Rhizobium sp. N324: one gene and its partner. The protein of the gene in region 1 interacts with the protein of each later gene in a pairwise test. Links are inferred from orthologs where the notes say so. Each region holds a gene or a part of one and is shown on either strand. Other genes may lie near its edges.

Region 1 (2,884 bases):
AGATGGGCGGCATTGGCAGCCATCGCCGCGCGCGGCGCTGCGATCGTCACCAGGCCGGCGCCCGCCTTCAGGCCTGAGGTCGCCGACATGCGCGCGGCCCCCGTCTTGTCGGCCTCGCCGGAGAAGACGACCAGATGGCCGCGCTTATATTTGTGGGTTTCCAACCGTTCGGCTGGCAGCACGGCTTTCCAGGCGTCCGGCCTGTTCTCGGCGATGACGCCGTTCGCCTCGGCCCGGATGATGCGGGCGGGAATACCGATGTCGAAGACCTCCAACTCTCCGCACAGCTCCCTGCCCGGCATCAGCAGATGGCCGGGCTTGCGAGTCATGAAGGTGATGGTGTTGCAGGCGCGGAAGGCGGCGCCCAGCACCCGGCCGGTGCGGCCATCCAGGCCGGAGGGCAGATCGATGGCAAGCACGGGAAGACCGGCCTCGGCGACCCGCTCGATCACCCTGCGGACATCGGCCGGCACCTCGCGGCCGAGCCCCGCGCCGAACAGGCCGTCAATGACGACGTCGCCGCTTTCGGGACTATAGAGGTGCAGCGGCTCGCCCAGCAGCGCGCATCCGGCTTTCGCGCGGGCCGCATCGCCCTTCAGTCTGGCGGGATCGCCAAGATGGAAGAGCGCCACCAGAGCCCCACTCTCCTGCAGATGCCGTGCAGCGACATAGGCGTCGCCGCCATTGTTGCCAGGCCCGCAGAGCACGACGAAGCGCAACGCTTCGGGATGAAGGCGCAGGGCGACGGCCGCGGCCGCGGCACCTGCTCTTTCCATCAAGGCGAAGGAATCGATGCCGGAGGCGGCAGCGGCAGCGTCGACCGCAGCCATCTCGGCAGGTGTCAAAAGAAGGTCGGACAGCTGGTGACTCATTGGCCTATTCAATCAAAAAACGCCTAAAAAACAACCGCCTGAAACATCAAAGAAAAGAACCTATTTTGTGCATTTGCCTATATTTTCATCTTGTCGAGACATAGTTGCGCGACTCCTTAAACTAAGGTTTTTTTCGATTTTCGATAGGATTTTGATCGAAGGACAGAGTTTTCCAGCTGATTTGTCACCAAATCGACATCAGAATCTCCCCAAATGCAGCGGTTTCGGCAAAATCCGCGATTTTTTTTAAGAAGATGGATTTCAAACTGGCACGATATCTGCATCATATCCGGCGAGCGGGAAAATTCCTGCCATAACGGGAGAAGCGGAGAGACATTTTCTCATGAAAAAGATCGAAGCGATCATTAAGCCTTTCAAGCTGGACGAAGTGAAGGAAGCTCTTCAGGAAGTCGGCCTGCAAGGCATTACGGTCACGGAAGCCAAGGGCTTCGGCCGTCAAAAGGGTCACACGGAACTTTACCGCGGAGCCGAATACGTCGTCGATTTCCTGCCGAAGGTGAAGGTCGAAGTCGTACTGGCCGACGAGAACGCGGAGGCCGTCATCGACGCGATCCGCAAGGCGGCGCAGACCGGCCGTATCGGCGACGGAAAAATCTTCGTTTCCAACGTCGAAGAGGTTATCCGTATCCGCACCGGCGAGACCGGCATCGACGCCATCTGACCCACTTTGCCAAGCGCGCAAAGTTCGATACGGTCAGCGCAGCTATGTATTGTCATCGTAAATCGGAGGAAGGTATTTAATGGCGACCGCAAGCGAAATTCTGAAGCAGATCAAGGAAAACGACGTGAAGTTCGTTGATCTGCGCTTCACCGACCCGAAGGGCAAGCTGCAGCATGTGACGATGGACGTTGTCTGCGTCGACGAGGACATGTTCGCTGACGGCGTGATGTTCGACGGCTCCTCGATCGGTGGCTGGAAGGCCATCAACGAGTCCGACATGGTGCTGATGCCCGATACCGAGACGGTGCATATGGACCCGTTCTTCGCTCAGTCGACCATGGTCATCGTCTGCGATATTCTCGATCCGGTTTCCGGCGAGGCTTATAACCGCGATCCGCGCGGCACCGCCAAGAAGGCTGAAGCCTATCTCAAGGCATCCGGCATCGGCGACACGATCTTCGTCGGCCCGGAAGCCGAATTCTTCGTGTTCGACGACGTCAAGTACAAGGCCGATCCCTATAATACCGGCTTCAAGCTCGATTCGACCGAGCTGCCGTCGAACGACGACACCGATTACGAAACCGGCAACCTCGGCCATCGTCCGCGCGTCAAGGGCGGCTATTTCCCGGTTCCGCCGGTTGACAGCGCCCAGGACATGCGTTCGGAAATGCTGACGGTTCTGTCCGAGATGGGCGTCGTCGTCGAAAAGCATCACCATGAAGTCGCCGCCGCCCAGCACGAACTCGGCATCAAGTTCGATACGCTGGTGCGCAACGCCGACAAGATGCAGATCTACAAATATGTCGTGCACCAGGTGGCCAATGCCTATGGCAAGACGGCGACCTTCATGCCGAAGCCGATCTTCGGCGACAACGGCTCGGGCATGCACGTGCACCAGTCGATCTGGAAGGGCGGCAAGCCGACCTTTGCCGGCGACGAATATGCCGGTCTTTCCGAGAGCTGCCTCTACTACATCGGCGGCATCATCAAGCATGCCAAGGCGATCAACGCCTTCACCAATCCGTCGACGAACTCCTACAAGCGTCTCGTCCCCGGTTATGAGGCACCGGTTCTGCTTGCCTATTCGGCCCGCAACCGCTCGGCCTCCTGCCGCATTCCGTTCGGCACCAATCCGAAGGCCAAGCGCGTCGAAGTCCGTTTCCCGGATCCGACCGCCAACCCCTATCTCGCCTTCGCCGCCATGCTGATGGCCGGCCTCGACGGTATCAAGAACAAGATCCATCCCGGCAAGGCCATGGACAAGGATCTCTACGATCTGCCGCCGAAGGAATTGAAGAAGATCCCGACCGTCTGCGGTAGCTTGCGCGAA
Region 2 (4,366 bases), 120 kb from region 1 along the record:
GCACAAGATCGGGAATATCCTCGGCGCGGTCGCGCAGCGGCGGCAGGCGCAGCGGCACGACATTGAGGCGGTAATAGAGGTCTTCGCGGAACAGGCCCTGATTGATCGCCTGCTTCAGATCCTTGTTGGTGGCGGCGACGATGCGCACGTCGGTGCGGATCGGCGTGCGGCCGCCGACGGTGGTGTATTCGCCCTGCTGCAGCACGCGCAGAAGCCGCGTCTGGGCGTCCATCGGCATGTCGCCGATTTCATCGAGAAAAAGCGTGCCGCCTTCGGCCTGCTCGAAGCGGCCGGTCGAGCGGGTCTGCGCCCCGGTGAAGGCGCCCTTCTCATGGCCGAAGAGTTCCGATTCGATCAGGTCGCGCGGGATCGCCGCCATGTTGATCGCCACGAACGGGCCGTTGCGGCGCTTGCCGTAATCATGCAGCGCCCGGGCGACAAGTTCCTTGCCGGTGCCGGATTCGCCAGTGATCATCAGCGTCAGGTCCGTCTGCATCAGGCGGGCGAGCACGCGATAGATTTCCTGCATCGCCGCCGAGCGGCCGACGAGCGGCATGCCGTCCTGCATGTCCTCTTCGAGCTTGGCGGGCTTGCGCTTCGGCTCGGCGAGCGCGCGACCGATGATGCCGATCAGCTCGGTCAGGTCGAAGGGCTTCGGCAGATAGTCGTAGGCGCCCTTCTCCGAGGCCTTGATGGCGGTCATGAAGGTGTTCTGCGCGCTCATGACGAGAACCGGCAGGTCAGGGCGCGCCTTCTTGATGCGCGGCAAGAGGTCGAAAGCGTTCTCGTCGGGCATCACCACGTCGGTGACGACCAGATCGCCCTCGCCCGCCGAAATCCAGCGCCAGAGGGTAGCGGCGTTGGAGGTGATGCGAACATCGTAGCCGGCGCGGCTCAAAGCCTGGTTGAGCACGGTCCGGATGGCCGCATCATCATCTGCAACGAGGATCGTGGCTGTCATCGAGAAGGTCCTGTCGAGCTTGCGGAAGAGGCGTCTTCAAGCGAGGCGTCCTTCGACGCCGGCATGAGAACGCGGAATGTCGTGCGGCTGTTCTGGCTGTCGCATTCGATGATGCCGCCGTGATCGCCGATGATCTTGGCGACCAGCGCCAGGCCGAGGCCGCTGCCGTTCGTCTTGGTGGTGATGAAGGGATCGAAGAGGTGCGGCAGCAGATCGGCGGGAACGCCGGGGCCATTGTCGTGCACGCAGAACTCCAGCGGCAGCGAGATTTTTTCACGGGTGCCGGCAACGGAGAGACGGATGCCGGGACGATAGGCCGTCGTCAGCAGGATCTCGCCGTCCGGCCGATCGCCGACCGCTTCGGCGGCGTTCTTCACCAGATTGAGGAAGACCTGGACGAGCTGATCGCGATTGGCATAGACGGCCGGCAGCGACGGGTCATAACTCTCGGTCACGCGGATGTTGCGGGCAAATCCCGCCTTGGCGACGGCCTTCACGTGATCGAGCACGGAATGGATATTGACCGGCATGCGGTCGACCGGGCGCTCGTCGGAAAAGACTTCCATGCGGTCGACCAGCGAGACGATGCGGTCGGTCTCGTCGCAGATCAGCCGGGTCAGCGCCCGGTCGTCGTCGACTGCGGACTGTTCGAGCAGCTGGGCGGCGCCGCGGATGCCGGAGAGCGGGTTCTTGATCTCATGCGCCAGCATCGAGGCGAGACCGGTCACCGAACGGGCGGCGGCGCGATGCGTCAGCTGCCGGTCGATCTTGTCGGCCATCGAGCGTTCCTGAAAGACGATGACGACGGCGCCGGGCTCGCTGAGCACCGGGGCGACGTAGAGATCGACGAGCTTGTCCTGGCCGAGGCGGGGCGAACTCAGGTCGACGCGATATTCGTTGACCGGCGCCTTGCGCTCCCGCACCTGGTCGATCAGGGCGAGCAGCGGGCTGCCGAAGGGAATGAAGGTGGAGATGCGATAACGCGCCAGATGCGGGGCGCTGGCGCCGAAGAAGGCCTCCGCCTCCCAATTGGCGAAAACGACGAAGCCGGATTCGTCGACCATCACGACGGGGTTCTGGATGGCGTTGAGCACGGCCATGGCAACGGTTCCGCCGGCGTGATCGGGCGGAGAAGTCGTATCCTTCGTCATGCCGCCTCCCGGCTGTCGACAACACCCGATGCCAATGCCTGATAAAGGCGTGCGGCCACCTCGCGCGGATCGCGGGAGGTCATGATCGCCGCCTTATCGCCGCCGGCGAGATCAGGGGCGAAACGCTCGAGATACCAGCCGAGATGCTTGCGGGCATGGCGGGTCGCCACCGCCTCGCCGTAGAAATCCAGCATCATCGTGTAATGTTCGACGGCGATATCGGCGATCTCGTGTCGCGGAGGCTCGGTCGCACCGGCAAGCACACCGGCATGCCACGGCCTGCCCTGGCAGCCCCTGCCGATCATCACGGCATCGGCGCCGGAACGGCGCAATATTTCCTGCGCGTCCTCGGCGGTTTCGACATCGCCATTGGCGATCAGCGGAATGGAGATCTCTTCACGGACGGGACGGATCGCGTCCCAATCGGCACGGCCTTCATAAAACTGCATGCGCGTGCGCCCATGAATGGTCACGAGCTGAATGCCGGCCGCCTCGGCGCGGCGCGCAATCTCGGGCGCATTGATCGAATTCTCGTCCCAGCCCAAGCGCATCTTCAGCGTCACGGGAATATCGACGGCCTTGACCGTCGCCTCGATGAGGCCGAGCGCGTGATCGGGATCGCGCATCAGCGCCGAGCCGGAGTAACCGCCGATCACCTTCTTTGCCGGGCAGCCCATGTTGATGTCGATGATATCGGCGCCATGATCGGCAGCGATCTTCGCCGCCTCCGCCATCCAGTGCGCCTCCCGGCCGGCGAGCTGCACCATGTGCGGCCGGAAGCCTGCGGCTGTGAGCCGCGACCAGGATTCGGCTGTGTCGTTGACCAGTTCGCGGCTCGCCACCATTTCGGTGACGACGAGGCCGGCGCCGAAGCGCCAGGCGAGCTCGCGGAAGGGCATGTCCGTGACGCCGGACATCGGCGCCAGCACGACGCGGTTCCGCACGGATACGGATCCGATTCGGAAAGGCGCTGCGAGGTCCTTGGAAATCAAATGATTATCTTTCGGGCACACTATAGAACTGCATGATTTTTAGCCATTGTTCCCCGGCTTGCCAAGGGGGCTCAGATCGAAATCGATATTTTTCGGGCAGATGCTGGAAAAGGCCAAAGCAAGACGTTAGAGCACTCGGGTCAATTCCGCATAATTTAGGGGATTTATGCTGCAAATGCCTTCTAAGCAACCGATATCGGCTGGAATTGTCATCGTCGCCGCCGGCCGCGGCGAGCGTGCAGGCTCCTCCGAGGAAGGCCCCAAGCAATATCGCCTGATCGGCGGCAAGCCGGTTATCGCCCATACGCTTGAAAACTTCATGACGTGGGGGCCGGCGACCGAGATCGTCGTCGTTATTCATCCTGATGACGAGGCACTGTTTGCAAAGGCGTTGCGCCACATCGTCTCGGCAACCCCGATCGAAACCGTGCATGGCGGGGCGACCCGGCAGCAATCCGTGCTGGCGGGGCTGCGACATCTCAAGGGCAAGCAAATCAGCCATGTGCTGATCCATGACGCGGTGCGGCCGTTCTTCGACCATGTGCTTCTCGACCGCATCGCCGAGAACCTCGGCGACGGCGCGGCCGCTGTCCTGCCGGCGACACCCGTGACCGACACGCTGAAACGCGCCGACAGCATCGGCGCCGTGTTGACGACGGTGTCGCGCGAGCACCTCTACGCCGCGCAGACGCCGCAATCCTTCGCTTTCGAAACGATCCTCGACGCGCATGAAAAGGCAGCGGCGAGCGGGCGCAGCGATTTCACCGACGATGCCTCGATCGCGGAATGGGCGGGCATTCCGGTGACGATCGTCGAGGGCACGGCCGATAACGTCAAACTGACGGTGAAGAAGGATATCGCCATGGCCGACGATAAACTGTCGACGTCGCTGCTTCCCGATGTGCGCACCGGCAATGGCTACGACGTGCATCAGCTCGTAGCGGGCGATGGCGTCACGCTCTGCGGCGTGTTCATTCCGCACGACCAGAAGCTGAAAGGCCACTCGGATGCCGACGTCGCGCTGCATGCGCTGACGGATGCGCTGCTCGCCACCTGCGGCGCCGGCGATATCGGTGACCATTTCCCGCCCTCCGACCCGCAATGGAAGGGGGCGGCGTCGCGCATCTTCATCGAGCATGCCGCGCGGATCGTGCGCGAGCGCGGCGGCACGATCATGAATGCCGATGTCTCGCTGATCGCCGAAGCGCCGAAGGTCGGCCCGCATCGCGAGGCCATGCGGGCGAAATTGTCGGAGTATCTCG

What was found.
Region 2: the proteins of AMK05_RS10875 (region 1) and AMK05_RS10350 interact in binary tests that used the Escherichia coli proteins (3 or more experiments, as listed by UniProt). The link is inferred for Rhizobium sp. N324 from one-to-one orthologs.

Annotation. Positions count from the first base shown.
Region 1 is NZ_CP013630.1:2,249,631-2,252,514, reverse strand. It holds AMK05_RS10875 (P-II family nitrogen regulator), read left to right. Parts: upstream 1-1,215; coding sequence 1,216-1,554; downstream 1,555-2,884. Other genes in the region: glnA (type I glutamate--ammonia ligase), read left to right, coding at 1,634-2,884; AMK05_RS10880 (bifunctional ADP-dependent NAD(P)H-hydrate dehydratase/NAD(P)H-hydrate epimerase), read right to left, coding at 1-872. UniProt on the Escherichia coli protein: P-II indirectly controls the transcription of the glutamine synthetase gene (glnA). P-II prevents NR-II-catalyzed conversion of NR-I to NR-I-phosphate, the transcriptional activator of GlnA. When P-II is uridylylated to P-II-UMP, these events are reversed.
Region 2 is NZ_CP013630.1:2,132,019-2,136,384, reverse strand. Bases 36-3,034 are described here. They hold AMK05_RS10350 (two-component system sensor histidine kinase NtrB), read right to left. Parts: upstream 2,113-3,034; coding sequence 958-2,112; downstream 36-957. Other genes in these bases: dusB (tRNA dihydrouridine synthase DusB), read right to left, coding at 2,109-3,034; ntrC (nitrogen regulation protein NR(I)), read right to left, coding at 36-961. Also shown: more of ntrC, read right to left, coding at 1-35; more of dusB, read right to left, coding at 3,035-3,125; AMK05_RS10340 (bifunctional 2-C-methyl-D-erythritol 4-phosphate cytidylyltransferase/2-C-methyl-D-erythritol 2,4-cyclodiphosphate synthase), read left to right, coding at 3,271-4,366.